2 regions of the Leclercia sp. CFBP8987 genome follow, and region 1 is predicted to be linked to the other one. Evidence: predicted binding sites of a transcription regulator. Region 1 holds the regulator's gene; the other holds the start of a gene.
What was found. The regulator PurR, encoded in region 1, represses purine synthesis genes. The targets are predictions, from matches to a motif close to CANGCAAACGTTTGCNTG.
Positions count from the first base shown of each region.

Region 2: tusA (sulfurtransferase TusA) is a predicted target of PurR. The motif match lies at 1,597-1,614, and genes of this name have one in related genera.

Region 1 covers NZ_CM188255.1:2,022,800-2,027,314, forward strand. The annotation lists gene punC (purine nucleoside transporter PunC) at 1-986, opposite strand, end outside; gene punR (DNA-binding transcriptional activator PunR) at 1,103-2,035, shown strand; gene purR (HTH-type transcriptional repressor PurR) at 2,032-3,057, opposite strand; gene cydH (cytochrome bd-I oxidase subunit CydH) at 3,353-3,442, shown strand; gene SOM40_RS09720 (MFS transporter) at 3,606-4,515, shown strand, end outside.
Region 2 covers NZ_CM188255.1:4,544,518-4,549,032, reverse strand. The annotation lists partial or broken gene SOM40_RS21940 (MFS transporter) at 1-203, shown strand, start outside; gene SOM40_RS21935 (DcrB family lipoprotein) at 208-765, opposite strand; gene SOM40_RS21930 (7-cyano-7-deazaguanine/7-aminomethyl-7-deazaguanine transporter) at 838-1,503, opposite strand; gene tusA (sulfurtransferase TusA) at 1,674-1,916, shown strand; gene SOM40_RS21920 (TRAP transporter substrate-binding protein) at 2,099-3,070, shown strand; gene SOM40_RS21915 (TRAP transporter small permease) at 3,092-3,601, shown strand; gene SOM40_RS21910 (TRAP transporter large permease) at 3,612-4,515, shown strand, end outside.

The DNA.
Region 1 (4,515 bases):
GTCGCCTGTGGGAAAGGACGCAGGGCCTGGGCCACCACAATTGGGTAGATCGCGCCGTTCGCCACCGCCATCAGGCAGAAGGGGATCAGCAGCTCAGTCAGGCCCACGCCCGGGATAAACCCGACCGCCCAGGTGCCGATCACGCTGACGGCAAACAGGCCCAGCAGCCACGGCAGCATCTGGTGACCCTGCCATTTCTGTAGCGCGGCACGGCAGCCATAGCCACCAATCAGGAAGGCGATGGTCTGCGGCACGTAGCTCAGGCCGATCGCTGCCGGGCTGTAGCCCATGTCGCTGAGGATAAACGGCGAGCCGGTCAGCCAGGCGAAGAAGCTCGCAGAGCAGGCGGCATAAATCAGGACGTTGCCGCGATAGGTACGCGAGCGCAACAGCGATAAAAAGGTGACGCGTTGTTTAGGTTGTTCATTTTTCACTGCCGCTGGCTTCAGGCTAAAGGCCGGGATCATCAGCACCAGGGTGATAACAAACAGCACCGCAAAAATCGCCTGCCAGCTGAAATGGGCGAGGATCCAACTGCCGAGCAGCGGGGCCAGCGCCGGAGAGAGTCCGACCAGCGGCATGATGGTGGCAAAAATACGGTTAGTGCGCGAGGCCGGGTAGTAGTCGGTCACCAGCGCCTGCCATGTGACCGCTGCGGCACAAACCCCCACCGCCTGGATGAAGCGCAGCACCAGCAGCCAGGTGGCATCGCGAACCCACAGCATACCGAGGCAGCCGAGAGCGAAAATGGCTAAGCCCGCCAGTAAAACCGGCTTACGGCCGAAGCGGTCGGACATCGGTCCCCACAGCAGCTGAGCAAAGGCAAAGCCCGCCAGGAACAGGCTCAGGCTGGCGCTGATGGCCGCCGCTGGGGTCTGCAGATCTTCCTGCATGATGGCGAAGGCAGGCAGGTACATATCGGTGGCGAGAAAGCCCAGCACGCTTAAGCCGCCGAGCCAGACTAAAAATCCTTTCCCGGGTGTCATTATTTTATTACTCCGTTTGGGCGCAGGTTTGGGTAGCCGCTGAGTGTAGGGAGTGCAAACCCGCTTGTGAAACGCTAATATTTGGCGGTTGCATTCAAAAATTTTGCAGGCAGAAAATGTGGTCAGAATATTCTCTTGAAGTGGTGGATGCTGTAGCGCGTAACGGCAGCTTCAGCGGAGCAGCGCAGGAGCTGCATCGCGTCCCGTCCGCCATCAGCTACACCGTGCGTCAGCTGGAGGAGTGGCTGGCGGTACCGCTGTTTGAGCGGCGTCACCGGGATGTGGAACTCACGCCTGCCGGGACGTGGTTTCTCAAAGAGGGGCGGTCTGTTATCAAAAAAATGCAGATCACCCGCGAACAGTGCCAGCAGATCGCCAACGGCTGGCGGAGCCATATCTCCATTGCGGTGGATAATATCGTGCGCCCCGAGCGCACCCGGCAGATGATTGTCGATTTTTACCGCCACTTTTCCGACGTCGAGCTGCGGGTCTCGCAGGAGGTCTTCAACGGCGTCTGGGATGCGCTGGCGGACGGCAGGGTGGAGATGGCGATCGGCGCCACCCAGGCGATCCCGGTCGGGGGGCGCTATGCGTTTCGTGATATGGGCACCCTGAGCTGGATCTGCGTGGTGGCCAACCATCATCCGCTGGCCGCCATGGAAGGACCGCTCAGCGATGATACCCTGCGCAACTGGCCCTCGCTGGTGCGCGAGGACACCTCCCGCTCGCTGCCGAAACGCATCACCTGGCTGCTGGATAACCAGCGGCGGATCGTCACTCCGGACTGGGAATCGTCCGCCACCTGCCTCTCGGCTGGTCTGTGCGTGGGGATGGTGCCGGTGCATTTTGCCCGGCCGTGGATCGACAGCGGGAAGTGGGTCGAGCTGACGCTGGAAAATCCCTTCCCGGATGCGGCCTGCTGCCTGACCTGGCAACAAAACGATATGTCACCGGCCCTGGCCTGGCTGCTGGATTATCTGGGAGACAGTGAAACGATGAACCGGGAGTGGCTGCGGGAGCCAGAGGTGCTGGCTCCCGGAGAGGATTAACGGCGGTAGTCGCGGAACGGACCATCCGCCACGGAACGGCGTTCGATCAGGCGCGGATGCACCTCAATTGACTGGGACTCTTCGCGCTTATTGACGATACGGTCCAGCAGCATGTTGAAGGCGGTCTCCCCCAGCGAATCTTTTGGCTGGTGGATGGTGGTCAGCGCCGGGGTAAAGAAGCGGGCGTTGCGCACGTTATCATACCCGATCAGCGAAACGTCCTGCGGAACGCGCAGGCCCATCTCATCGGCAGCACAGAGCGCACCCATTGCCATAATGTCTCCGCCACAGAAGATGGCGGTCGGGCGCGGACTCTGGGAGAGGATCTGCTGCATGGCGCGGTAGCCAGACTCCGGTTCAAAGTCGCCCTGCACGATCCAGTTTTCCGGGACCGTGATTAAGGCCTCTTCCATCGCTTTCATAAAGCCCGCCAGACGTCCGGCACCGGTGTTGCGCTCCAGCGCTCCCGGGATCACGCCGATTTCGCGGTGACCGCGTTCAATCAGATAACGTCCGGCCATGTAGCCGCCCTCAAAGGCGTTATCGATCACCGAGTCGGTAAAGTCGGCCTTCGCTTCGCCCCAGTCCATCACCACCATCGGAATATTGCGATACTCTTCCAGCATCGACAGCAAGGATTCCGGGTATTCGGAACACATCACCATCAGGCCGTCGACGCGCTTCTGCGCCATCATCGACAGATAGGCGCGCTGTTTTTCCTGGCTGTTCCAGGCGTTGCCGAGGATCAGGGTGTAGCCCTTCTGGAAGCAGTTCTTCTCAACTGCTTCAATAATTTCCGCAAAATAGGGCGCTTCGCTGCTGGTCGCCAGCAGGCCGATCGATTTGGTGTGATTAACCTTCAGACTGCGGGCTACGGCGCTGGGAGAGTAGTGCAGCTCTTTAATGGCCGCCCAGACGTTGTTACGGGTCTCTTCCGCGACAAAGCGGGTTTTGTTAATAACATGTGATACGGTTGTAGTGGAAACGTTTGCGCGTTTCGCCACGTCTTTAATTGTTGCCATCAGATGTCACTCCAGACCATATCTAAGCTCCTGAAAAACCAATAGGTAAACGTTTGCCTTCACTCGCCCTAATTGCGCAATTTGAATTGCGGTACGCCGGGAAAACGACACAGGACGTCAGGAGGGGGTCAATGGCCGGTACGCTAATAAATTTAGCGTGGAATTTTGTCTTATCTTGGCCAAAAGGGGAAGAGCAAAAACCGATATCAATCTAAATCCAGCAAGATTTTTACCCGGAACTGTGTAAAAATGAGCAGGCTCACTCTTCATAGGGTGATTAAAAGGAGAAAAATTGATGAGTACCGATCTTAAGTTTTCGCTGATTACCACCATTATTGTTCTGAGTCTGATTGTTGCCAGCGGTCTGACTGCGGCACTGCACTGATTGATGCGGGAGAGTTCCGCTCTCCCTCGTTCCTGCGCTGATTGTTACGCGCCCGGCAAAAATCTTTTGCCAAATTGTTAACTTCTCATTTTTTGTGATTGGTGTCATGCTTTCGCCTTCATTGTTCTGTGTCGCCTGACGACACGGTGTCTGGAGTTGAAGTATGAGAATCAATTTTCCGCTGCTGGCCCTGGCCATTGGCGCCTTTGGTATCGGCACAACCGAATTTTCCCCGATGGGCCTGCTGCCGGTTATCGCCCGGGGCGTGGATGTCTCAATTCCCGCTGCGGGCATGCTGATCAGCGCCTACGCCATCGGCGTGATGGTGGGTGCGCCGCTGATGACCCTGCTGCTGTCCCATCGCGGTCGCCGTAACGCGCTGATCTTCCTGATGGCGATCTTTACCGTCGGTAACGTGCTGTCGGCGCTCTCCCCGGATTACACCACCCTGATGCTGTCCCGAATTCTGACCAGCCTGAACCACGGCGCCTTCTTTGGCCTCGGGTCGGTGGTCGCTGCCAGCGTAGTGCCGAAGCACAAGCAGGCCAGCGCCGTCGCCACCATGTTTATGGGCCTGACCATCGCCAATATCGGCGGCGTGCCGGCCGCAACCTGGATGGGTGAAGTGATTGGCTGGCGCATGTCTTTCCTGGCCACCGCGCTGCTGGGCGTGGTCTCAATAATCGCGCTGTTCTTCTCCCTGCCAGCGGGCGGGGCGGGTGAAAAGCCGGAGGTGCGCAAAGAGCTGGCGGTCCTGCTGCGTCCGCAGGTGTTATCTGCGTTGCTGACCACCGTGCTCGGGGCTGGCGCGATGTTTACGCTCTACACCTACATTGCCCCGGTGCTGCATGATATCAACCAGGCGACGCCGGCCTTTATCACCGCCATGCTGGTGCTGATTGGCGTTGGTTTCTCCATCGGCAACTATCTTGGCGGCAAACTGGCGGACAAGTCTGTGAGCGGCACCCTGAAAGGCTTTTTACTCCTGCTGATCGTGATCATGCTGGCTATTCCGTGGCTGGCGCGTAGTGAAGTGGGCGCGGCCGTGGCGATGGTAGTCTGGGGTATGGCGA
Region 2 (4,515 bases), 2.4 Mb from region 1:
AGCAGAACCAGGGCGCGGCGCTGGCGACCTACACGGTGTTTATGGATATGTCGCTGGGGATTACCGGGCCGCTGGCCGGGCTGGTGATGGCGTGGGCCGGGGTGCCGGTTATCTATCTGGCGGCCGCGGGGCTGGTGGCGGTGGCGTTACTGCTGACGTGGCGGCTAAAAAAATGGCCTCCAGCGGAGGCCATGTCATCGTGAGAACTTACTGAATCACGAGGGTATTGATGATGTTCTCTGCGGCAGTTTGCGCTTTCTGCTGATCGTCAGCAGGCAGCGTGATCTGCAGGGTCAGCAGCTTGTTGTCCACTTTGCCCAGCACCACGGAGGAGTAAGCGGTCTGGCCTTTGGCAGAGATAATGCTGTCCAGCTGCTGCATTTTGTGGTCTTTCAGCTCGATGGATTTGTTGGTCACCACCTGCAGCTGCGGGTCACGGCTGCGCTGCTGATCTTCCAGACGTTTTGCCAGCACGCCCAGGTCTTCATTGGTGTCATCCCCGACGATCACAATCACCGCTTTTTGCCCGGTGGCATCGGAATAGACGTGCATGTTGTTCGCCTGGGTGCCCAGCTTGCCGCTCTGATCGGTCATATCGGCTGGCAGAGAGAAGCTGAGTTTGCCATCCATCAGGCTGACCGGTTGACCCGTCGCGTTGCTTTCAGCAGACGCAGCCTGAGCAGGCGTTTTGGTGTCGCTGTTATCACAGGCTGCCAGCCCCATCACCAGCAGGCCAATCCCGACATATTTAACCAGATTGCGCATTACATTCTTCCTTTCGATAAACGGCCATAACGGCGCATCAATCCATCTTATCACAACTGTTCAGGGGAACCTTTAACCAGCCTGCAATCCCGGGATTTCAGATTTATCCGCGAATCTTTTCAGCAACATATTCAGCAGCACGCCGTACATCGGCAGGAAGAACACCAGGCTGATAAGCACCTTAAAGGCGTAGTCCACGAGGGCGATTTCCATCCAGTGTTGCGCCATGAACGCATCCGGGCTGCGCCAGAAGGCGATAAAGAAAAAGGCCAGCGTATCGCTGACGTTGCCGAACAGCGTGGAGGCGGTGGGTGCCATCCACCAGAGATGGTTCTGTCGCAGGCGGTTAAACACATGCACGTCGAGGATCTGCCCCAGCGCATAGGCCATAAAGCTGGCGGCGGCGATACGGGCGACGAACAGGTTGAAGTGCGTCAGCGCCTCAAAGCCTTGCCAGCTGCCCATATAGAACAGCGAGGAGATCACGTACGAAACAAACAGCGCCGGAAGCATGACGGCAAAAATAATGCGTCGGGCCAGCGGGGCGCCAAAGATACGGACGGTGAGATCGGTCGCAAGGAAGATAAACGGGAAACTGAACGCGCCCCAGGTGGTATGAAAACCAAAGATGGAGATCGGTAGCTGCACCAGGTAGTTACTGGAGGTGATCACCAACAGATGGAAAAGCGAAAGCCAGAACAACGCTTTTACGCGCTGCGATTGAGAGAACTGCGTCATATTGTGACCTTTTTGATTAGTATTTGGGGTGAGGGAACCCAATAAAGCCGCCGCATCATACTGCTTTAACGACAGTTTGCAATGGCTAATTTTCACGCAATCGTTAACCTGGTTTGCTTTGCTCCGCCTGCGGCGTAAACTACTGCCGTTTTTATCTGGACGAGACCGAGATGACCGATCTGCTTACCCACCCGGACCATACCCTTGATGCTCAGGGCCTGCGCTGCCCGGAACCCGTGATGATGGTGCGCAAAACCGTGCGCAATATGCAATCCGGTGAAACGCTGTTAATTATTGCCGACGATCCGGCCACGACCCGCGATATTCCGGGCTTCTGTACCTTTATGGAACATGAGCTGCTGGCGCAGGAGACTGACGCTTTGCCTTACCGTTACCTGTTACGCAAAGGCTAATGCTTGTATGCGGGGTGAGGGCATCAGGCATGACATCCCGCACAAATCTGAACCACCATTTCATTATTTAGCGCTTTTTGTGAGGCGCTTCACCTACGCTTTCCAGGCATTGGGCTAGTTTTTAAACGTTCAAAACTAAAACAACGTTCCGATACTTACCTCACTACCCTGGAGTTGACTCAATGAAAACGACCCTCAAGCCGTTGCTGGCCGCTCTGTGCCTGTCTGCTTTTGCCTGCTCTGTTTCCGCGCAAACCATCAGAGCTGCCGATGTGCATCCTGAAGGCTATCCGAACGTGGTGGCAGTGCAGCACATGGGTGAAAAACTCAAACAACAAACCGACGGCAAGCTGGATATCAAAGTCTTCCCGGGCGGCGTGCTGGGCGATGAAAAGCAGATGATTGAGCAGGCGCAGATGGGGGCGATTGACATGATTCGCGTCTCCATGGCCCCGGTTGCCGCCATCCTGCCGGATATCGAGGTCTTTACGCTGCCCTACGTCTTCCGTGACGAAGACCACATGCACAAAGTCATCGACGGTGATATCGGTAAATCCATCGGCGACAAACTCACCGCCAACCCGAAATCGCGGCTGGTGTTCCTCGGCTGGATGGACTCCGGCACCCGTAACCTGATCACCAAAGATCCGATTGTGAAACCGGAAGATCTGAAAGGTAAGAAAATCCGCGTTCAGGGCAGCCCGGTGGCGCTGGCCACGCTGAAAGATATGGGGGCCAACTCCGTGGCGATGGGGGTAAGTGAAGTCTACAGCGGCATGCAGACCGGCGTTATCGACGGAGCCGAAAACAACCCGCCAACCTACATCGCTCACAACTACATGCCTGTCGCCAAAAACTACACCCTCAGCGGCCACTTTATCACCCCGGAAATGCTGCTCTACTCCAAAGTGAAATGGGACAAGCTGAGCGCCGACGAACAGCAAAAAATCCTGACCCTGGCCCGTGAAGCGCAGTTCGAGCAGCGCAAGCTGTGGCAGGCCTATAACGACGAAGCGCTGCAGAAGATGAAGGCGGGCGGCGTGCAGTTCCACGACATTGATAAAGCGGTCTTCGTGAAGGCGACAGAGCCGGTGCGCGCCCAGTATGGCAACAAGCATCAGGATCTGATGAAAGCCATCGCTGACGTTCAGTAACCCCCTCGTTGTGGAGGACGTATGTCCGAACGCTATTTGAAATGGATGGATCGCCTGTACCTGCTCGCCATGGCGGTGGCGGGCATTTCGCTGCTGGTGATGACCATCGTGATCCCGATTGGGATTTTTTCCCGCTACGTCCTTAACCGCGGCGAGTCGTGGCCAGAGCCGATAGCCATTATCTGCATGGTGACCTTTACCTTTATCGGCGCAGCGGTGGGATATCGCGCCGGATCGCATATCGCGGTGAACATGCTCACCGACCGCCTGCCTGCGGCGTTGAAAGCGCTTTGCGCGAAGGTGGTGGATGTGCTGATGCTGCTGATCTCGCTGATCATCTTCTGGTACAGCTACCTGCTCTGCATCGAACTGTGGGAACAGCCGGTGGCCGAGTTCCCGGTCCTCACCTCGGGTGAGAGCTACCTGCCGCTGCCTATCGGCTCGGCGATCCTCATTTTGTTCGTCCTCGAGCGCCTGATGTTTGGCTCTCAGGAACATCGCCCGGTCGTGATGATCGGCAACCACGGTTAAGGGGTGGATCATGGATGCGTTTGTTTTGCTCTTCACCCTCGCCATTTTACTGGCGCTGGGGATGCCGGTGGCCTTTGCCGTCGGGTTAAGTGCGGTGGCTGGTGCGCTGTGGATTGACCTGCCGCTGGAGGCGCTGATGATCCAGATCACCAGCGGGGTGAATAAATTTACCCTGCTGGCGATCCCGTTCTTTATCCTGGCGGGGGCGATCATGGCGGAAGGGGGCATTGCCCGCCGACTGGTGAACTTTGCCTATATCTTTGTCGGCTTTATTCGCGGCGGGCTGTCGCTGGTGAATATCGTCGCCTCGACCTTTTTCGGTGCGATTTCGGGCTCGTCGGTGGCGGATACTGCCTCCATCGGCAGCGTGATGATCCCGGAGATGGAGAAGAAGGGTTATCCGCGTGAGTACGCGGCGGCGGTGACCGCCAGCGGCTCGGTGCAGGCGATCCTGATCCCGCCCAGCCACAACTCGGTGATCTACTCCCTGGCAGCAGGCGGTACGGTGTCGATTGCGACGCTGTTTATCGCGGGCGTCCTGCCGGGCCTGCTGCTCGGGGTCTGTCTGATGGTGCTGTGCCTGGGCTTTGCCCATAAGCGGGGTTATCCAAAAGGCGAAAGGATCCCCTTTAAGCAGGCGCTGAAGATTTTCTTCGATGCCCTGTGGGGGCTGATGACGGTAGTGATTATTCTCGGCGGCATTTTGTCGGGGATCTTTACCGCCACCGAATCTGCGGCGGTCGCCTGTCTGTGGGCGTTCTTTGTCACCATGTTTATCTACCGTGACTACAAGTGGAACGAACTGCCGAAGCTGATGTGCCGCACGGTGAAGACGGTAACGATCGTGATGATCCTGATCGGCTTTGCGGCGGCGTTTGGCGCGGTGATGACCTACATGCAGCTGCCGATGCGCA